Regions from separate parts of the Arsenophonus sp. aPb genome, predicted to be linked through region 2. Evidence: predicted binding sites of a transcription regulator. Region 2 holds the regulator's gene; each other region holds the start of a gene.
What was found. The regulator PurR, encoded in region 2, represses purine synthesis genes. The targets are predictions, from matches to a motif close to CANGCAAACGTTTGCNTG.
Positions count from the first base shown of each region.

Region 1 (5,777 bases), 620 kb from region 2:
ATACCATACACATTGGGAAAACGAACTTCTGGTGATGCCGAAGCAAAATAGACCTTTTTTGCTCCTGCTTCGCGTGCTAACTCAACAATCTGTTCAGAAGTTGTTCCGCGCACAATAGAATCATCGACCAATAAAACATTTTTATCGCGGAATTCTGCTCGATTAACATTTAGCTTACGACGTACCGACTTACGTCGCTCTTGCTGCCCCGGCATGATAAAAGTGCGCCCCACATAACGATTTTTAACAAATCCTTGGCGATAAGGTTTACCCAAAATATAGGCGATTTCTAGCGCGCTATCACAAGAAGTTTCAGGGATCGGGATCACAACATCAATATCCAAATCCTGCCATTGGCGAGCAATTTTAGCACCCAATTTTTGCCCCATCCGCAAACGAGCTTTATTAACCGATATTTTATCAATAAAAGAATCGGGTCTAGCTAAATAGACAAACTCAAATAGACAAGGGGTTAGCTGTGGATTTTCTGCACATTGACGGGAAAAAAGTTGCCCCTGTTCAGTAATATAAATTGCTTCCCCTGGTGCTACATCACGCAAAAATTCAAAACCAAGGGTATCTAAAGCGACACTTTCCGAAGCAACCATATACTCATTTTGGCCGCCTTCCAATGTGCGCTTACCAAGCACCAAAGGGCGAATACCAAACGGATCACGAAAAGCCACTAAACCATGCCCAATAATCATCGCAACACAAGCATAAGCACCGCGAACTTTGTTATGCATTGCGCCAATAGCAGTAAAAATGTTTTCTGCTGTCAGGGGAAAATGAGCAAATTGATCTAGTTCGTGAGCCAGGACATTGAGTAGGATTTCTGAATCAGAAGAAGTATTTACATGACGACGGGCCGTTTCAAATAGCGTTTTTCTTAATTCATGTGCATTAGTCAAATTACCATTATGGGTTAATGTAATGCCAAAAGGTGAATTAACATAAAAAGGTTGTGCTTCGGAAGCGCTGGAGCTACCCGCGGTAGGATAACGCACATGGCCAATCCCCATTTTGCCCCGCAAACGAAGCATATGGCGAGCAGCAAACACATCTTTTACTAAGCCATTCGATTTACGTAGACGAAATTGCTTATTTTCATCAATCGTCGCAATACCTGCAGCATCTTGCCCACGATGTTGAAGCACTGTTAGCGCATCATAAATTGATTGGTTAACTGGTGTGAAACCAGCAATACCGACAATACCGCACATCTACTTTTTCCTCATCAGCCAAGCGGAGTGATACTTTCCGGTAAAAAACTTGATGCATTTTTTAAATAATCAAAAAACCATCTAATAATATGACTAAATTGGGGTATCAATTCAGAACGTTGCCAATCTTCACTTTTTGGCAGGGGTGTAAAAGTATCTAGAAAAAACAAAATTGCCGACACAATTAATATACCGCGCAATACGCCAAAACAGACGCCTAACACACGATCAGTGCCTGATAATCCAGTTTTCTCAACTAACGAACTAATTACATAATTGACTACAGCACCTACAATTAACGTTGCGATAAATAAGATCGCAATGGCAATACCATTTCTGATCAGCGGGTCGTCAAAACGAGTCAGATAAGTTGCCAGATAAGGATAAAATTGACTAGCAACAAAAAAAGCACAACCCCAGGTAATCAGTGATAAAGCTTCTCGTACAAAACCACGAATTAAACTAACCAAGGCAGAAAAACCAATAATGGCAATAATAGCGTAATCAATCCAAACCATAATTTTAATCCAAGAAATTAAACATTCAGCATGGTCGAACGCATTCTAGCAGAAAACGAAAACGTTTGCGTTAGATATTTTGCTGAACAGCGGCAAAAATTTGCGGCGAAAAGATAAATCATGATCGCCGCGTAAGTAATTAATATAATCGATTAGTATCAATATGTTTTGTCTATTAGTACATACCCATTTTAAGGCTTATAACTGCGTATTTGACCTTGTAAGCCGGTTAAATCTTTCAATTCCGACAAACTGGACTGCAATTTTTCTCTCGACGCATTTGGGCCAATAAAAATTCGTGTCAATTGACCATTAACCGGTAATGATGGCTCAGTGTAGACCTGATAGCCAGATAAACGTAATCTAGCAATAATCTCTTCCACTTTTGCTGCATTTTTTAGTACGCCCAACTGAATGACATAAGCCCGTCCCTGTGGTGCTTTGCTTTTCTCATTCGACTTAGTACTTTGTTCTGGCTCCAACGCTGGTTTTTCAACTTTAGCTACGGATTTTGGCTTTGCTTGTTGTTGAACGGACTGACTATCTGCTAATTTGCTCTTTGAATCAGAAATAGCTTCAGAAATCATTGCTTGTGCAGCGCTCTCTGAGGGTGTCACTAGTGGTTTTGGATTAATTGGCGCAATAGGTTCAATTTCATATTCATCGCTGGCTTTAGGCACCAAAGGGATCGCGGCAAATTCAGTTTCATTGTATTTCTTATTCCCATCCAATAATACCGGTAATACAATAACGCCAACGGCAACAATAACAATCGTTCCCACCAAACGGTTTTGAAACTTACTGGCCACTTAAGCTTTCCTCTTTTGTCTGCAGTTCCATAACTTCAGCGACAGTATGAAATGAGCCACAAACCACTACAATATCCTGTTCATTAGCTTGACTTATTGCTTGCAACCAGGCATCTTTGACCGTATCAAATTGGTAAGGTGAATCAACATATTGTGCTAATTGTGCAGCATCAGCGCCGCGTATTTCGCTTAATGAAGCGAGATACCATTTATCAACCTGCGGTGCCAGATAAGATAAAGTACTTTTTATATCTTTATCGGCTAACATAGCGACAACTGCATAAACTTTAGTATTTTTCTGCCTGGGCAAGCGAGAGAGTCTGTCGGCTAAATAAGCCGCCGCATGGGGATTATGGGCAACATCTAAAATTACACAAGGTTGCTGGCTAATAATTTGAAAACGGCCTGGTAATTTTGCCTTAATTAATCCCCGGTGAATAGCCTGCAATGATATGGCCCGACTAATGGCATCACCCTCTTTGATTAAACAATCAATAATTGCCAATGCTGTTGCAGCATTAGCTAATGGGACATTTGGCAAAGGTAACTGCTTAAAATCTTGCTCATGGGATTGCCAATGCCAATGATCATTTTGTGGTTCAAATTGCCAATCTACCCCACAACGAAATAACTTTGCGCCCAAAGCTTGAGCTACCTCATTAATCGACTTTGGCATATCTGGTTCACCCACAACCGCATAGCGTGCTGAACGAAAAATACCGGCCTTTTGATAACCAATCTGTTCCCGATCACTACCCAGCCAATCAATGTGATCCAATGCAATACTGGTGATCGCAGCAATATTCGCATCCACAATATTGGTGGCATCTAATCGTCCACCTAAACCGACTTCTAAAATAACCACATCAAGTTTAGCTTGTTTAAATAATTGCAAAGCTGCTAAGGTACCATATTCAAAGTAGGTCAACGTTGTTGTGCCGCGTTTAGATTCAATATCAGCAAAAACGCGGCAAAATTCCTCTTCAGGCAACATCTTACCTTGGATCCTAACACGCTCAGTATAATCCAGCAGGTGTGGAGAGCTATAAACGCCGACTTTTAATCCGGCTTCAATTAAAATAGATTCCAATGTATGGCAGGTGGTTCCTTTACCATTTGTTCCTGCAACCGTAACCACTTTCGGCGCCGGTTGTAAAAGATCCAGTTGACGAGCAACAACACCAACCCGCTCCAGCCCCATATCGATAATTTTATTATGCTGATTGGTTAAATAAGTTAACCAGCTAGCTAACGAAGAGGTCGCCTCTGGTATCATCAAAGGATCAGATATATTGTCATTTTTGATCGGATTTGTTGTCAATTTCGGGTTTCTCACGATAGGGTGGCTCCAGATCATCGTCAACTAAGGTAATTATATCCATTTGGCTTGCGTCTTGTACGTTTTGATGAGTTAACATAGCCAGTATTTCAGCTAGTTTATCCCGCATTTCAGGCCGTCTGACAATCATATCAATCGCGCCCTTTTCTATCAGGAATTCACTGCGTTGAAAACCTGCTGGCAATTTTTCACGTACTGTTTGCTCAATAACCCGCGGGCCTGCAAAGCCAATTAGCGCTTTCGGCTCAGCAACATTAATATCACCTAGCATGGCTAAACTTGCTGATACGCCCCCCATGGTTGGATCGGTAAGTACTGAAATATAAGGAAGCCCTCGCTCCTGCATCTTCGCCAGTGCCGCACTGGTTTTTGCCATTTGCATCAACGACATTAATGCTTCTTGCATGCGAGCACCACCACTGGCAGAAAAACAGACTAATGGACAATTATCTTCCAGTGCTTGCTCAACCGCACGTACAAAACGTGCACCAACAACCGAAGCCATTGAGCCACCCATAAAAGCAAATTCAAAAGCTGCCGCAATAACCGGCATACCTTTAAGCGTGCCTTTCATCACAATTAAAGCATCTTTTTCATGTGTCGCTTTTTGTGCCGCTGATATGCGATCTTTATATTTCTTTGAATCACGAAATTTCAAAATATCTTTCGGTTCTAATTCACTACCTAATTCCGCCGTGGTTCCTTCATCAAGAAAAGAAGCCAGGCGTTGGCGGGCCGAAATACGCATATGATGATCACATTTTGGACATACGGCTAAATTACTTTCTAATTCAGCACGATAGAGCACTTGCCCGCAGCTATCACATTTTGTCCAAACCCCTTCAGGGATACTCGCTTTGCGGGTCTGGGTAATATTGCTTTTATTAAGAATCTTTTCAATCCAGCTCATTAATAGACCTTTCTGTCTGAAATTACATTATCAGTCTCATTATTATGTTAATCATTAAACCACAATGCCAAAGCATAGTGGATAAAAAACTGATCAAACCTGCTAATGACTATCTATTTTTTTGGTTTAACAACCTGTTTTTCTTTAATTGATGCTCGACGATAGCGCCAAATCTCAATAATACCCGGCAGAATAGAAATTAAAATAATTGCCACAATTAATAATTTTAAATTCTGCTGAACAATTGGCAAATCACCAAAAAAGTAACCCGCATAAGTAAATAATAGAACCCATAATAAAGCCCCTGCCACATTATAAAAAGCAAAATGCCGATAGGACATTTTTCCCATCCCTGCGACAAATGGAGCAAATGTTCTAATAATAGGTATAAATCTAGCTAAGATAATCGCTTTACCGCCATGTTTTTCATAAAATTGGTGCGTTTTTTCCAAATAGATCCGGCGAAAAATTCTTGAGTTGGGATTCCGAAATAGACGTTCGCCGAATAAGCGACCAATAGTATAATTAACAGCATCACCAATAACCGCAGCAATAATTATTAATACTACCATTAAATGAACGTTTAGATCATTACTCTCCAGTGCCGTTAATGCACCAGCAACAAATAATAGCGAGTCACCCGGTAAAAAAGGCGTAACAATTAGTCCAGTTTCACAAAATACTATCAAAAATAAAATGGCATATAGCCAAATGCCATACTTAGCCACCAATTCAGCTAAATGGAGATCAATGTGTATAATAAAATCAATAATAAAAGTAATAAATTCCATAAAAAATCCAATAGTTGGCAACTTTAACACTGCCTATTTAAACGCAAAATTAAATTCATTATTCTGGCAAAAAAAGCGGTCCTACGGTCGTTGTCGGTAATTTATATTTTGACGGATAATCGACAGCAACTAAATAAAGCCCTTCTGCTTTTGCAGTTGCCGCCGCTTTGGTTCTATCTTTCAATGC
Region 1 covers NZ_CP123499.1:2,105,901-2,111,677, forward strand. The annotation lists gene purF (amidophosphoribosyltransferase) at 1-1,223, opposite strand, end outside; gene cvpA (colicin V production protein) at 1,238-1,741, opposite strand; gene dedD (cell division protein DedD) at 1,933-2,550, opposite strand; gene folC (bifunctional tetrahydrofolate synthase/dihydrofolate synthase) at 2,540-3,841, opposite strand; gene accD (acetyl-CoA carboxylase, carboxyltransferase subunit beta) at 3,846-4,799, opposite strand; gene QE177_RS09425 (DedA family protein) at 4,913-5,590, opposite strand; gene truA (tRNA pseudouridine(38-40) synthase TruA) at 5,649-5,777, opposite strand, start outside.
Region 1: the regulator PurR is predicted to act here: its motif matches at 1,796-1,813, upstream of cvpA (colicin V production protein).

Region 2 (5,777 bases):
GTGAGCCTGTCAGCCAGGCAAAAAATCCGGCACTACAAGCGGCATAAATTAATACATTACCACTAAAAACGGCAGAACGTAGGAAGGTGATAAAAGAGGTAGTGGATTTTATTTCCTGTGTTTTTTCTAAACGTTTTTTTTCCTGTAATAAAAGGGTGGCCAGAAAAAGCAATATTCCGATGATAGCTAAACTAAAAAATATCATTTGCCAGCTATTACTAGCCAGGATCCAGGCACCTAATAGGGGTGCTAATGCGGGCGAAAGTGCAACTAAAGGCATGATGGTAGCAAATACCCGTTTAGCATATAGGCCACTAAAACGATCGATTACCAAAGCTTGCCAAATGACCGCTGTTGAACATACTCCAATACCTTGAATAAATCGCAAAATAAGTAATTGTGTACCAGTAGTGATGCAGAGTGTTGCTAGACAGCTAAAAATAAATAGCGCCAACCCAATTAATAAAACGGGTTTTCTACCAATACGATCGGAAAGCGGCCCCCAACTAAGTTGAGCGAAGGCAAAACCACATAAAAATAGACTAAGACTTGCACTAATAGTATTTGCTGAGGTGTTGAGTTGCTGTTGCATTATACTAAAAGCTGGTAAGTACATATCAATGGCCAAAAAACCGAGCATACTTAAGCCAGCAAGATAAAGCATAAAGCCAAAATTATGTTTATTGGGGTTATTTTTATTCATGTTGGTATCAATAAATTAAATAATATCAAATATCGCTTTCTATTGTATAAGAGATGAATTTTTGTTGTGAAGCGTTATTATTTGCATATTGTTATCAAATATTTTGACAGGTAAGAGGCTATGTGGTCAGAGTATTCCCTTGAAGTGATTGATGCCGTTGAAAGAACGGGTAGTTTTAGTGCCGCAGCCGCAGAGTTACATAGAGTCCCCTCTGCGGTAAGTTATACCGTAAAACAATTGGAAGAGTGGCTAGCTGTTCCTTTGTTTGAACGGCGTTATCGTGATGTTGTACTTACTGATGCTGGTAAATTTTTCGTTAAAAATGCGCGCAATATTATTAAGACAATGCGTGAAACACGCCATCAATGTCAACAGATTGCCAATGGTTGGCATGGACAATTTAGTATTGCTATTGATAGGGTTGTTAAGCCCGAAAGAATATTGCAATTAATATTAGATTTTTATCGCCACTTTTCTGATATTGAACTTTTTATTCAGCAGGAAGTTTATAATGGGGTATGGGAGGCGTTGGTCGATGGGCGAGTAGATATTGCTATTGGTGCCACTCGCGCGTCCCCGATTGGTGATAGATATAGTTTTCGTGATATGGGCTTTATGCCCTGGTCATGTGTTGTCAGCATAAATCATCCTTTAGCACAAATAAACGGTCTAATTAGCGATCAACAATTACGTCAGTATCCAAGTTTATGTTTAGAAGATACCTCTCGCTACTTGCCAAAGCGAGAAACTTGGGCATTAGATAATCAAAAACGGCTTATTGTGCCAGACTGGGAATGTGGTTTAGCTTGCTTAAAAAATGGGTTATGTTTAGGATTTGCGCCTAAACATCGGGTAGAACAACTTTGCCGCAAAAATGAATTAAAAACCCTGCAGATTAAGCAACCCTTACCTGATAGTCCCTGTTGTGTTATATGGAATGAAGAAAAACGTTCTTCGACCTTGAGTTGGTTACTGGATTATTTAGGTAATAGCGAAACGCTCAATGCCGAGTGGCTGGCTCATTGATGAAGTTTAAATCTATCGATTATCTGCGGTAGTCAATAAACGGACCATCGACAACCGAACGGCGTTCAATAAGCTCAGGATGTATTTCAATAGTTTGCGCATTTTTGCGTTTATTAATAATACGATCCAGCAGCATAGTAAAAGCCATTTGACCTAAACGCTCTTTAGGTTGATGAATGGTGGTTAGTGCTGGCGTAAAAAAACGTGCATTGCGAACATTGTCATAGCCAATAATAGAGATATCTTGTGGGACCCGAATGCCTAATTCATTCGCTGCACAGATAGCCCCCATCGCCATAATATCACCGCCACAAAAAATAGCGGTCGGTCTTTGTTGATGATTTAAAATTTGTTTCATCGCGTCGTAGCCGGAAGTTGGCTCGAAATCACCCTCAACAATCCATTTATCCAGTGGCTGGATGTTAGCTTCCTTCATGGCATTGAGAAAACCTTGCCGCCGGCCACTGCCAGTATTGCGTTTTAATGGCCCAGAGATAATACCTAAATCACGATGCCCGCGTTCAATCAGATAACGCCCGGCAAGATAGCCGCCATAAACCGCATTATCAATGATGACATCGGTAAAATCACCATGAGCTTGCCCCCAATCCATTACAACCATTGGAATATTACGGTATTCCTCTAACATTCGGAGTAGTTGTTTTGGATATTCTGAGCACATTACCAGTAAACCATCAACCCGTTTTTGCGCTAACATTTGTAAATAGGCTTGTTGTTTGTTTAGATTGTTATGTGAATTGCACAGGATTAATGTATATCCTTGACTATAACAGTTGTTTTCTACTGACTCGATGACCTCTGCAAAATAAGGAGCTTCATTAGATGTAGCCAGTAACCCAATGGATTTAGTATGGTTAACTTTCAAACTACGAGCAACGGCACTAGGAGAATAATTAAGAGTTTTAATGGCTGCCCAAACAATCGTTTTTGTCTCTTTGGCAACAAAACGGGTGTTATTAATTACATGAGATACGGTGGTAGTTGAAACACCCGCCAACTTTGCCACATCCTTAATTGTTGCCATGTTAAAAAGACTCCTGAACCATTGCCAATTCCATTGCTATTATTTAAAAACGACTATCATTAAACTATAAAAATAAGCAACTGATAATTAAGTTATCAGCAAACTGTTCATTTTGTCTGATTTGTTATAAAAACAAAAGTGTTAATCAATATTTCCTTGATGATATAATAAAAAATAGTTTTTATTGTTGTATGATGTTATGAAATTAAATGATTTTTCATTAGCTAATTTATGGATAAAGCTGTGAGAATAGTGAGGTGAAGTTATGGATACCGATTTTAAGTATGGTTTATGTACTGCGATTGTTGCATTATTAATGATCGTATCATTTGTTTCTTTTATTTTCTGACCATTATGTTGGCTTTAACCGTCTACTTTATCCCTACAACGATAATGATTTTTGGCTTAACCAGCATACTATAATCAGCAGGCTGCGTTATTGGCAGCCTATAGCTAGTAGATGATTACATTCTTCCTACCGTTTCAATTCCTAATGTGTCTAGACCAATTTTTAAGGTTTTTTGCGTCAGTAACGCCAATTTTAATCGGCTTTCTTTTGATGCGTCATTTTCTGCATTCAAAATTGGGCAATTTTCATAAAAACTAGAAAATAAACCAGCCAGATCATATAAATAAGAACACATAATATGTGGTAAACCTTCGCGAGCAACAGTTAGTATTGTCTCTTCAAATTGTAATAAACGTATTGCAAGAACTTGCTCATATTCATTGGCCAACATCACCGGTGCGGTTAATGTTGCGGGATTAATATTAGCTCGTTTAAAAATCGAGGCCACTCGGGTATAGGCATATTGCATATAAGGCGCGGTATTACCCTCAAAAGCTAACATATTGTCCCAGTCAAAAATATAATCAGTCGTACGATTTTTCGATAGATCGGCATATTTTACTGCACCAATACCAACCGCTTGGATAATCGATTGTAATTCCTTTTCTGGCATAGCTGAATTTTTTTGACGGATAAGATGATCAGCACGCTCAATCGCTTCATCAAGTAAATCGGCGAGCCGGATTGTTCCGCCGGCGCGAGTTTTAAACGGTTTACCATCCTTACCTAGCATCATACCAAACATGTGATGCTCTAATGACATTGTATCAGGAATATAGCCGGCTTTACGTACAATAGCCCAAGCTTGCATGAGATGTTGGTGTTGTCGTGAATCGGTATAATACAACACACGATCGGCGTGAAGCATTTCATGACGATATTTTGCGCAGGCAATATCTGTTGTCGTATAGAGATAGCCACCATCTTTTTTCTGGATGATCACCCCCATGGCATCGCCATCTTTATTCTTAAATTCATCCAGATAGACAACCATAGCACCATCACTTTCAACGGCTAAGCCTTTAGCCGTTAAATCAGCGACAATATCAGGCAGCATATTATTATATAAGCTTTCACCCATCACATCGTCTTCAGTCAGCGTGACATTTAAACGCTGATAGGTTTGTTGATTTTGCACCATGGTAATATCAACTAATTTGCGCCACATTTTACGACAATATTCATCACCAGATTGCAGTTTAACCACGTAATTACGTGCCAACTCAGCAAAATTTTCATCTTCATCATAATGTTTTTTAGCTTCACGATAGAAAGTTTCCAGATCAGCTAAGGCCATATCGGTAGCATTTTCTTGCTGAACTTTTTCCAGGTACGCAATTAGCATACCAAACTGGGTGCCCCAATCGCCGATATGGTTAGCACGGATTACTTTATGACCTAAAAACTCTAATGTACGAGCGACAGCATCGCCAATGATGGTAGAACGTAAATGGCCAACATGCATCTGTTTTGCGACATTGGGAGCCGAATAGTCAATAATAATGGTTTGTGGCGTAATGGTACTAATAGCCAATTTTTCATGTTGTAAGGTAAGTTCAATCTGTTTGGCTATCCATTGCTTATCAAGAAAAATATTAATAAAACCCGGTCCCGCTATTTCAACTTTACTGGCAATATTTTCCAGCTTCAATAACGGTAGCATTTTTTCCGCTAACTGACGCGGAGGCATACCGATTTTTTTAGCAGCTGACATCACACCATTAGCTTGGTAATCACCAAATTGGGCTTTTGTTGAAGGGCGGATATGTGCATCACTACCTTTAGGAGCGCCTGCGGCGATTAATGCATTACTAATTTTTTCTGAAAGAAGAGCCTGAATATTCACCTGATTACCTTAATGATGAAGATAGCTGTCGTTTTCGACTTAGTAAGATACAGCTATGAGGGTCGAGATAAAAAATAGCTGGCTTTATACCATAATTAGCTATTCACATGCTACTAATCAACAATTTGATCGATAAATCTATTGTAAAATAATATCAGATAGGATCGCTTTTTATCATCTTGCTAAATGCCATTAGAGGATTTTTGCTTTATCTAACTTTAAAAAAAGGATTGATTGTAAAATTGCAATTTTGATTAGAAATATTAATTTAAAAAATAGGCTATGTTAAGTTTCTTATTTAGCAGATTAAAATTTATCTTCATGAAAAGTTAAAAGTATATTTAAAATTTGTTATTAAAAGTTAATTACCTTTTATAATAAAATATTATCCTTTTTGATTAAAATTAATTACTTGTCGTAATTACAGTTTGAAAAATGGGTATTTTATTTGCAGAATAGTATGCTTATTAATTGATAACTAAAAAATAGAAATAACAATAATTAATCAGAGGTGGCAGTATTATGATAACCCTTGAAATTTGCTGCTATGGGGCTGAATGTGCCCTAATTGCGCAAGAATTTGGCGCAGATCGTATTGAACTTTGTTCCAGTCCAGCTGAAGGCGGATTAACACCGAGTTATGGTTGTTTAAAACAGACTATGGATACAGTAAATATCCCCGTTCATCCAATTGTACGCCCTAGAGGAGGGGATTTTTGTTACAGTGATAGCGAGTTTGAAGCTATTAAACATGATATTAGCCTTATCAGACAGTTAGGTTTTCCCGGTGTCGTATATGGCATATTAA
Region 2 covers NZ_CP123499.1:1,488,813-1,494,589, forward strand. The annotation lists gene punC (purine nucleoside transporter PunC) at 1-703, opposite strand, end outside; gene punR (DNA-binding transcriptional activator PunR) at 824-1,729, shown strand; gene purR (HTH-type transcriptional repressor PurR) at 1,749-2,774, opposite strand; gene argS (arginine--tRNA ligase) at 3,239-4,969, opposite strand; gene cutC (copper homeostasis protein CutC) at 5,492-5,777, shown strand, end outside.

Region 3 (5,777 bases), 710 kb from region 2:
GTTAGACCTAATGCTGGACATAGCTCCTCGCCAATCGCCTTCACGGCTTGATACAAACCTGCATCTTCACCAGGATGTCCGGCAGCTACCATCCAATTAGCGGAAAGTTTCACCCGTTTTAAACTCTGAACATAAGCAGCAGCGATATTGGTCAATGCTTCTCCAACTGCCATCCGACTAGATGCCGCATAATCCAATAGTGCTATTGGTGAGCGCTCACCGATAGACATAGCTTCGCCATAATAACTGTCTAAACTGGCTGTCGTGACCGCACAATCAGCAACCGGGATCTGCCAAGGACCAACCATTTGATCTCGCGCTACCATTCCGGTAACACTTCGATCGCCAATAGTAATCAGAAAAGTTTTCTCTGCGACCGCAGGTAAATGTAATACCCGTTTAACCGCTTCGGTTAAGGTTATCGTCTCTCGATTAATCGGCTTACCAGCTACATGTTGAGAACTAACATCACGTCGCATTTTTGGTGTTTTACCTAACAAAACATCAAGCGGCATGCAAATAGGCTGATTAGTAAAATAACTATCATTAAGCACTAGATCCCGATTTTCCGTTGCTTCACCAACAACGGCATATGGCGCGCGTTCTCGACGACAGATAGACTCAAATAAAGGAAGTTGTTCAGGTAACACTGCCAATACATAGCGCTCTTGAGATTCATTACACCAAATCTCACGTGGATTCATGCCTGGTTCATCATTCAATATTTGGCGTAGTTCGAATACCCCCCCTCGACCCGCATCATTTACTAGCTCAGGCATGGCATTAGAAAGCCCTCCTGCGCCAACATCATGAATAAATAAAATCGGATTATCGTCACCTAACTGCCAACAGCAATCAATAACCTCTTGACAACGACGCTCCATTTCAGGGTTATCACGTTGCACCGAGGCGAAATCAAGATCAATATCAGACTGCCCTGAAGTCATCGATGAAGCTGCGCCGCCTCCCAGCCCAATATTCATTGATGGGCCGCCTAATACAATTAATTTAGCGCCACTCGGAATATTGCCCTTTTGAATATGTTCTGCCCGAATATTACCTATACCACCTGCTAACATAATTGGTTTGTGATAGCCACGTAATTCTGCTCCATTATGACTATTCACTTGTTCTTCATAAGTACGAAAATAACCTAACAAAGCGGGTCGGCCAAATTCATTATTAAAAGCGGCGCTACCCAATGGCCCATCAAGCATAATATCAAGCGCACTAACAATACGCTGCGGTTTACCAAAATTTTGTTCCCAAGGTTGTTTAAAACCTGGAATACGTAAGTTAGAAACAGCAAATCCGACTAAGCCCGCTTTAGGCTTTGCACCACGTCCTGTTGCGCCTTCATCGCGTATTTCTCCGCCCGAGCCAGTTGCAGCGCCTGGCCAAGGAGAAATAGCTGTCGGGTGGTTATGAGTTTCTACTTTCATCAAAATATGTGCATTTTCATAATGATAATCATACTTACCGCTTATTGGATCAGGAAAAAAACGCCCAATATTCGATCCTTCCATCACAGCAGCGTTATCTTTATAAGCAGATAAAATATAATCTGGCGTTTGTTGATAAGTATTTTTTATCATATTAAACAAAGAATTAGGCTGTTTTTTACCATCAATAACCCAACTGGCATTAAATATTTTATGCCGACAATGTTCTGAATTAGCTTGCGCAAACATATAGAGTTCAACATCCGTTGGATTCCGCCCTAATGTTTGGAAGGCATGCATCAAATAATCAATTTCATCTGTGGCTAACGCTAACCCTAATTCAGTATTTGCCAATTCAAGTGCGCGACGACCATTTTTTAATATTTCTATTGTTACCATCGGCGCTGGCTTATGATGCACAAAGAGTGATTTTACCTGCTCAAAAGAAGTCCAAACAGCTTCAACCATTCGATCATGCAAAATGACAGATAAATCATCCAATTGTGATATATCCAATGGTGCAGAATAAATAATATAATAAGCAATCCCACGCTCAAGCCGGATCACCTGCTGTAATCCACAGTTATGAGCAATATCCGTTGCCTTTGAAGACCAAGGTGAAATAGTGCCTGGCCGTGGAGTAACCAAAAGTAACTGGCCTGTAGGCTGTTGCTCAGTTAATGAGGGGCCATAATGAAGCAATTTACTCAGTTTTTGTCGATCATCCTGATTTAATGGCGCACCAAGTTCAGCAAAGTGTACATATTCAGCATAAATGTCAATAACCGGCAGTTGTTGCTGTTGGCATAAAGATAGAAGCTTAGTAATGCGAAATGTCGATAAAGCAGGTGAGCCACGCAGGATTTCCATAGTAATAGGTTCTCTTAACTTATAAAGCTGGCCTGAAGCATAGGGTTCAGGAAAACTGGCCGACTATTATAAAGCATCATGAGCCATTACGAAACCGTTTGCGTGAACATTTATCACTCACTAGGAAATGTTAAAGATATGTAAAATAGATTAAATTACGTTGCAAATCCTTTTTTTGTTAAGCAAAATGTCGGGCTCTTAAAAAATTGGCCATAATTTGGTCATTTTAATTAAGATAATATGTTTAACTAACGAGATATAACCATTTGATTAATATTAGAATTAATTATCTTGTTATCGTTATTGTCTCTATAATTTCTGTTGGTGTCATTGCACTTAATTTTGAGTGGCCCAACCAGCAGCAAGACCAGGTGAAGAGAATTATTTCTCGTGGTGAACTACGTGTAAGTACCATTAATTCACCACTTATGTCTTTTAACGATAAGCAAGAAGCAAGCGGATTTGATTACGAACTGACTAAACGCTTTGCCGATTATCTTGGCGTAAAGCTACGTATCAATGTACGTTCAAATATCAATCAACTTTTTAATGATCTTGAAAACGGTAATAGTGACTTCATTACTGCAGGACTTCTTTACAATGAGAAGCGCCTCGATAAAGCACAGCCGGGGCCTGCCTATTATACCGTTTCACAACAACTGATTTATCGCAAAGGGATAAATCGTCCACGCTCTTTAAATGATGTAAAAGGGAAATTTGTCGTTGCAACAGATTCAGTACACGCGAGTACACTGCAACGGTTGAAGCAAAAATATCCTAATCTCCAGTGGGAAGAAACCAGTCATTATAATGCGACTGAGTTATTACAACTGCTAGCCGAAGGGAAAATTGATTATACCTTAGAAAACTCTATTGTCGTCGCCATGCAGCAACGCATTCATCCGAACATTGCAGTTGCTTTTAATGTTAGCGATGATCATAGCCTTAATTGGTATATGAAACGCTCGAAAGATAATAGTCTAAATGCAGCAATGTTAGACTTCTTCAATAAAAGCAAAGAAGAAGAACTTTTAACACGCTTAGATGAAAAATATTTTGGCCATGTTGCTAGCTTTGATTATTTTGATACGCTTTCTTTTATTACTGCGATTAATAAAACTTTGCCAACTTATAAACATCTATTTAAAAAATATGCAGAAGATATGGATTGGCGGCTACTCGCAGCAATTTCCTGGCAGGAATCACACTGGGATCCACTTGCCACATCACCAACTGGTGTTCGTGGTTTAATGATGCTTACAGTACCTACTGCACAAACTATGGGTGTGTCAGATAGGCTGGATCCAGAGGAAAGTATTAAAGGTGGCGCTGCTTATTTACAATACCTAATGTCACGTGTACCAACCACTATTGCGCCTGATGATCGTATTTGGTTTGCATTATCGGCTTATAATATGGGATTGGGTCATATGCTCGATGCTAGAAAACTGACACGCCTACAAGGTGGTGATCCAGACAGTTGGTTAGATGTAAAAGCTAGACTTCCCTTACTCAGTAAGAAAAAATATTTTGCTAAATTAACTTACGGTTATGCACGTGGCTATGAAGCCTATCGTTATGTGGAAAATATTCGCCGTTATCACCAAAGCTTGGTGGGTTACCTACAGAATAAGGAAATGAATCAAAATATGCAGCTTGCTGCCAGGGATCCTCTTTTATTCTCTAGAACCAGCAGTAAAAAAGAAAGTAGTGATTAATTTAGCCAATAATTACTAAATAGTATTAGCCCCTTACTTCTGCCTAAGTAGCTTCACTAAGCTGCTTAGGCAGATTTAATTTAACAGTGCGGTACTTTCTTGGCCAATTTTTTTTCTGCTCGACGCTGTTTAAAAAAAGAACTTAACATCGCCGAACATTCATCGGCCAAAATCCCTCCCAATACCAGAATACGATGATTCATCTCAGGATGATTAAAAACATCAATTACTGAGCCCGCAGCACCGGTTTTTTGATCATAGGTACCATAAACTAAGCGACTGATGCGCGCATGGATCATGGCCCCAGCACACATAATACAAGGCTCTAATGTCACATAAAGGGTAGTATTAAGTAAGCGATAATTTTGTAAATATTGACCACCTGCGCGCAAAGCTAAAATTTCTGCATGCGCACATGGATCATGATCCGAAATAGGCTGATTCCAACCTTCCGCAATCAATTTATTTTCATGAACCAATACTGCACCTACTGGAATTTCACCTTTTGCTTGCGCATTTTCTGCGAGTAAAATAGCCTTTCGCATCCAATAAACATCTTTTTTGGCTTGTTCCACGAATAAAAAACCTCAAAAAATTAACTTATATGGTAAAAGTTGTTATAACATAATATCAATCTATGGTTTAATAACACTGAAGCAGATAATAAATTACCTTAATAAATCATCTGCAACATAATCTATGTTATTCTATAAATTTAGTCTACTTGACCCTATTCATCTTTCATTAAAGATAATAACCTAACTAACACGTGTATATTAAATGATAAAAAAATTAATAAATAACAATCAGTATTTTTTGCTGAAAATATTGCTACTTACTATATTATTTAGCCTAATTCATTACGCAATGGGCTACCCACCAAGACTAAACTATACAGCGGGTATCGTCGCATTACTTATCGTTATCAGTCCATTACGGATAATATATTGTGGGTTTATTATCATATTTACAATTATTGCAGCGCTATATTTTCCGGCCAGGTTTCTGTATGGTGCACCCTCACTCACTATAGCAACATCGGTTACTTACACCAATTTACATGAAGCAATAGAATTTATTACTAATATTCCATACTATCTTTATATTGGATCATTATTTATTTTACTATTCGGTTTTTTCTGTGCAAAATTTAAGCTTAATAGCTCAAAAAAAATAAAGGTCTGGGCTTTTATTACCTTTCTGCTGTTTCTTTTCTATGGTCCAATAAAGGATTATAACGCAGAAAATTATGATCTTACCATTCATCATACTGACCGAATCATTAATGATATATTTAAAGTCATTAATGAAAAGAAAATAGATTTTAATTTAATTTATACCGCCGATCATGGCGAAATTGTTAATGTGGGTCATGGATTAGAAAAGGGAAGAGAACAATATTTGATCCCCTTTATGTATAAATCAACCAATAATCATTTTAATTGTGATTTTATTAAATCTTTTCGTAATAAAGAAGGATATTTGAGTGGTTTGATGAATAAATATATCTTATCAGAACTTCTTGGCTATGAAATTGATAAAAATATTCTTAGAAACGAAAGAGAATATGATAGGGTATTAACCGCCAATGAAAATATTTTACCTTTTTCCTCAATAGAATAACAATGACTTAGCAACAATAATGTTGGCTTTCAATTTGAAGGCCAACCTTAGATTATATTTTTTGCTATTTAGATCGACACAATTTAGCTAAATGTTTAAAATAGGTTTAGCTGCTGCAATAATA
Region 3 covers NZ_CP123499.1:2,199,947-2,205,723, forward strand. The annotation lists gene purL (phosphoribosylformylglycinamidine synthase) at 1-2,312, opposite strand, end outside; gene mltF (membrane-bound lytic murein transglycosylase MltF) at 2,579-4,030, shown strand; gene tadA (tRNA adenosine(34) deaminase TadA) at 4,111-4,575, opposite strand; gene QE177_RS09865 (sulfatase-like hydrolase/transferase) at 4,811-5,653, shown strand.
Region 3: the regulator PurR is predicted to act here: its motif matches at 2,400-2,417, upstream of purL (phosphoribosylformylglycinamidine synthase).

Region 4 (5,777 bases), 980 kb from region 2:
TTCAATATTCCACAAATACTGACGTAATCAGCCCAATATGGTATAAAATAGTTGATCTACTTTAAATTGTGATTATTTGCTTTTGATTTTTACATTACATATAACGATTTATCAGGATAGTGATTATGGTAACTTTTCACACTAATTTTGGCGATATTGTCATTAAAACCTTTGATGAAAAATCGCCAATAACGGTAAAAAATTTTTTAAGCTATTGTCGTGATGGATTTTACGATAATACGATTTTTCATCGCGTTATTAATGGTTTTATGATCCAAGGTGGCGGTTTTGAACCTGGAATGCAGCAAAAAACGACTAAGGATCCAATAAAAAATGAAGCGAATAACGGCTTAAAAAATAACCGTGGCACTCTTGCGATGGCTAGAACCAATGATCCCCATTCAGCAACAGCACAGTTCTTTATTAATGTTGTCGACAACGACTTTCTAAATTTCCGTTCAGAGCAGGAAAGTGGTTGGGGTTATTGTGTCTTTGGGGAAGTGGTTGAAGGAATGGATATTGTTGATAAAATTAAAGGGGTCGATACAGGTCGTAGTGGCTTACATCAAGATGTACCAATTAAAGATGTTATCATTCAACGCGTAACAGTTAACGAATAATTACAAACTATGGCAATCTTATTTATTGCTGACTTGCATTTAAGTGAAAAAGAGCCGGCTATCACTGCCGGTTTCCTGCATTTCTTACGCGAACAAGCGAGTCAAGCTAAGGCTTTGTATATTTTAGGTGATTTTTTTGATTATTGGATCGGTGATGATGATCCCAGCCTACTACATGAAGCAATAGCGCAGGAACTCAAAGAACTACAAAGTAAAGGCGTCCCTTGCTACTTTATTCATGGTAATCGTGATTTTTTACTGGGTAAAAAATTTGCCAAAGAAAGTGGCATGACCTTATTACCGGCGGAGAAAGTGTTAACACTACATGGCCATCATATCCTCATTTTACATGGTGATACGCTTTGTACTGATGATATTTCCTATCAGCGTTATCGAAAACGAGTATATAATCGCTGGTTACAACGGCTATTTTTAGCGCTTCCCTTATCAACCCGCCACCGTATCGCTGAAAGAATGCGTAAGAATAGCCAATCTGCCACCCGACTTAAGCCAGAATACATTACAGATGTCAATGAACAAGCGGTAATTGAAAAATTTCGGAAATATCAAGTCGATTGGATGATCCACGGCCATACGCATCGTCCGGCGATCCATGAAATTAATGTTAATGGTAAAATATTACACCGAGCAGTGTTAGGTGCCTGGGATCAAAATGGCTCAGTGATCAAAATAACGCCTAAAGCTATTGAGTTGCTTCATTTTCCTTTTTATTAACATTTCCCATCTCAGTATAATCCTGCGATGAAAAAACTAGGCAAACGTTTTCCTTCTTTATTGGCCATGATATGATCTCACTTAATTTGCCATCAATAAATGACTTAAAGCAGGAGCAACAAATTAATGATCGCTCAATTTGATGCACAAAAATCGTCACATTCTAGCCCCAAAATTGCCATCGTTATGGGTTCCAAAAGCGACTGGAGCACGATGAAATATGCTGCCGATATACTCTGCGAACTCACACTATCTCATCACGTAGAAATTGTTTCTGCTCATCGCACGCCAGATAAACTCTTCAAATTTGCTGAACAAGCAAAAGAAAAAGGATTTCAGGTTATCATTGCTGGTGCTGGTGGAGCCGCACATTTACCCGGTATGCTAGCGGCTAAAACGTTAATTCCTGTTTTTGGCGTCCCTGTCGTAACCGCGACGCTTAATGGTATTGATAGTCTTTATTCAATCGTGCAAATGCCAAAGGGTATTCCGGTGGCTACTTTTGCAATTGGTAAAGCAGGGGCAGCGAATGCAGCATTATTGGCAGCCCAATTCCTAGCTGGCACAGATAGTGAGCTTTATAAGCGTTTATTAAACTGGCGTTTAAAACAAACTAATGATGTCTTAAGCCATCCCGATCCGCGGGAGGTGGAATGAAACCGATTTGCGTCCTTGGTAATGGCCAGTTAGGCCGCATGTTACGTCAAGCCGGAGAGCCGTTAGGGATTAGCGTCTATCCTATCGGTATCGATGATAAATTAGAGACGATTCCTTATCAACACAGCATCATAACAGCCGAAATTGAACGCTGGCCAGAAACGCCGCTTACATGTGAATTAGCTCGCCAGCCTAGTTTTATTAATCGCGATATCTTCCCGCAATTGGCCGACCGGTTGCCACAAAAACAGCTACTAGATTCTTTATCGTTAACGACGGCGCCCTGGCAACTCCTTAGTAATCAAACACAATGGCCACAATTATTTACCGCGTTAGGCGATTTTGTTATTGTTAAATGTCGTACTGGTGGTTATGACGGCCGTGGGCAATGGCGTATCACACCTGACAATCTATCAATACTACCCGCTGAAATTTATGGCCAGGCGATTGTTGAAAAAGCGATTCCCTTTTCAGGTGAAGTTTCACTTGTTGGTGCACGTAATATAAATGGCCAATGTGTCTTTTACCCACTAACATATAATCTGCATCAAGAGGGCATGCTACGCGCCAGTATCGCTTTTCCTCAGCCTGATAAAAAATTGCAAACACAGGCAGAACTGATGCTGTCGACCATTATGACAACATTAAATTATGTCGGTGTGATGGCAATGGAATGTTTTATTTTAAATGATAAATTACTCATTAACGAATTAGCGCCAAGGGTTCATAATAGTGGTCATTGGACGCAAAATGGCGCTTCTATTAGTCAATTTGAACTCCATCTGCGGGCCATTTCAAACCTGCCAATTCCTACCCCTAATATAGATACTACGGCCATCATGATTAATTTGATAGGTACAGCATTAAATCCTGCATGGTTGTCACTACCTTTGGTTCATCTACATTGGTATGAAAAAGATGTTCGCCCAGCGCGTAAAGTAGGCCATCTAAATTTGTGTAGTAATAACTGGCAAGCGATGAATAACTCACTAAAGACAATACAACCCTTACTTCCTAATGAATATCAGGATAGTATTGCATGGCTACACACAAAATTAATACATGCCCAACGACATAATGGGTAAAAATAAAAACAACTACTATGTTGAATAAACCAGTATATTGTTAAGCTGACTGTTTTCATGCAATAGTTGTCTGCTCTGGAGTTATAATGCCTGCACAACAACAAATGTTTGGTCCTGTTTATCCATGGTATATGTTACTTTTACTGGGATTAATTTACTTCTTATCAACAGCAACCACTTTTACTTCGCTGGGTGTCGTACTACCTAGCATGATTAACGAATTCAATTGGAACTGGGCAGAAGCAGGACTTGGATTTACAATCTTAGGATTAACCTGTGGTTTATCAAGCTATTTACCAACCTTAATGATCCGCAAGTTGGGTCTTAGAATAACACTATTATTTGGCCTCGCTATTTTTACTCTTGGCTTTTATTACCTATATTCTACAACCAGTTTATTTGAGTATTTTTCCGGTACCGCCCTATTAGGTATTGGCTTTACATTTTTAGCAACAGTACCTGGTACTTATGTTATTTCTCGATTGTTTGAAAAACAATCGCTCGCTTTTGGCTTTTACTTTACTATTGGTGGCTTAGGCGGCGTGGTCGGCCCTTGGATCTATTTTTTGGCAACACGTGTCTGGGGTTCATGGCGCATACATTGGGTCATTTCAGCGCTTTGTTTGGCCATTGTTGTCTTTATCACACTATTAACTTTACGCGAAGGCCAGCGTGAAATTTCACATGCCAAAGCGATCGCTGACAAGTTGACACAACACTCTTCTGAAACAATCTACAAAACGAAAGAAATATGGACCGCCAGTGGCGCACTACGCACCTGGCAATTTTATATCATTGCCGCTAGCTATACCGCCTTCCTTTGGTGTGGCATTACCGTTAATAGCTTTGCCGTTGCCCACATCATAGAACAAGGCTTTAGCGAAACAATAGCCGCAGGTTCTTTAAGTGTAATGGCTTTTATCAATGCCTTCTCTCGCCTGGCTGGCGGGGCGGTCGGCGAGCAATTAGAACCAAAAAAATTATTAATAAGCAGCCTAATAATTATTATTTGTGGACTTATTGCTCTCAGTATTGCGACAACTTGGCTATGGCTAATTCTATTTACGCTTGGTGTTGGTATCGGTTATGGCATGACCTTTCTAGCATCAAGCGTTTTACTGGCTAACTATTTTGGCCGAGGTCCATACCTAGAACTTTTTTCTGTCATGAATTTACTCTCTACTTGCGCCTGTTTTGCCCCCTTCTTCGGCGGAATAATAAAGGATTATACAGCCAGTTTTACGCCTGCATTTTTAATTATTGCGCTTCCTGTTTTCGTCATTTTATTATTAACACTATTAATGAAACCGCCAGTACAACGAGTAGCTCAAAATTACAAATTGTAATTAAAAACATTCTTATTTTACTTATTTAGCGCTTTATCTGTTGGCATTAAGAATCAATACTAATAGCTAGCCTGATAATTTTATTGAGATCGTAAACCATGAAAAAAGTGATTTTTATTACTGGAACTTCAAGTGGTATTGGATTATGCGCTGCCAAAATTTTGCTAAGCAAAGGTTATCGAATATTAGCCGGTTGTCGGAAAGAAGCCGATTTAATTGCCATGAAAACACTAGGCTTTGAACCGATTAAAATTGATATGAATAATGCAGAAAGTGTCAAACAAGCCGCTCAACAAGTTATTGAATTAACTAATGGCCGATTATATGCCTTATTTAACAATGCTGGTTATGGTGTCTATGGCTCACTTAGTACCATTAGCCGACAACAACTAGAACAGCAGTTTTCCACTAATTTTTTTAGTATCCACCAGCTTACCACTTTATTGTTACCGGCTATGCTTCCTCATGGCGAAGGGCGTATTATTCAAACCAGTTCTGTATTAGGAATTGTCTCTTCTGCTGGCCGTGGTGCCTATGCGGCAAGTAAACATGCTTTAGAGGCTTGGTCAGATGCCCTACGGCTTGAATTAAAAGGATCAAGGGTACATGTTTGTATTATCGAACCTGGGCCAATTAAGACACGTTTTACTGATAACGTCGATCAAACCAACAAAGATAATCCAGTTAAAAATCCGACTATTGCTGTAAAGCTAGCATTAACGCCAGAACACGTTGTCAAACGACTACTCCATGCACTGGAAAGTTCTAAACCAAAAATTCGCTATCGGGTGACACTACTAACTTACGCTATTACCTTTATGAAACGTCTTTTACCTGATCGATTGATGGATAGATTTTTAACATAGCAAATCCCTTTTCCCCCTTGAAATAACCAATTTTGATCTTATTTTATAGGGATTACAGAAAACATAATTTAAGAGAACCACCATGCTAGCAACTGCTTATGCCATCGACGTAAATGAATCTAATCTGCAACAAGTCATTGAAAAATCAATGACACAACCGGTTGTTTTCTATTTTTGGTCATCACAAAGTCCACATTGCCAAGCACTTGGAGCCACCCTGGATAAATTAGCGGCTGAGTACGCAGGCCAATTCACCCTCGCCAAGGTCAATTGTGATACAGAGCAAATGGTTGCCGCTCAATTCGGATTAAGAGCAATTCCAACCGTTTATTTATTACAACAAGGCCAACCGATTGATGGTTTTCAAGGACCGCAATCTGAAGAATTTATCCGCGATATGTTAACCCATGTCCTGCCGACGGCAGAAGAATTAAAAACTGCTCAGGCGATTGAGTTAATGGCCGCTGG
Region 4 covers NZ_CP123499.1:2,470,050-2,475,826, forward strand. The annotation lists gene ppiB (peptidylprolyl isomerase B) at 126-620, shown strand; gene lpxH (UDP-2,3-diacylglucosamine diphosphatase) at 630-1,355, shown strand; gene purE (5-(carboxyamino)imidazole ribonucleotide mutase) at 1,482-2,012, shown strand; gene purK (5-(carboxyamino)imidazole ribonucleotide synthase) at 2,009-3,097, shown strand; gene QE177_RS11025 (MFS transporter) at 3,184-4,443, shown strand; gene QE177_RS11030 (SDR family oxidoreductase) at 4,542-5,309, shown strand; gene QE177_RS11035 (co-chaperone YbbN) at 5,392-5,777, shown strand, end outside.
Region 4: the regulator PurR is predicted to act here: its motif matches at 1,393-1,410, upstream of purE (5-(carboxyamino)imidazole ribonucleotide mutase).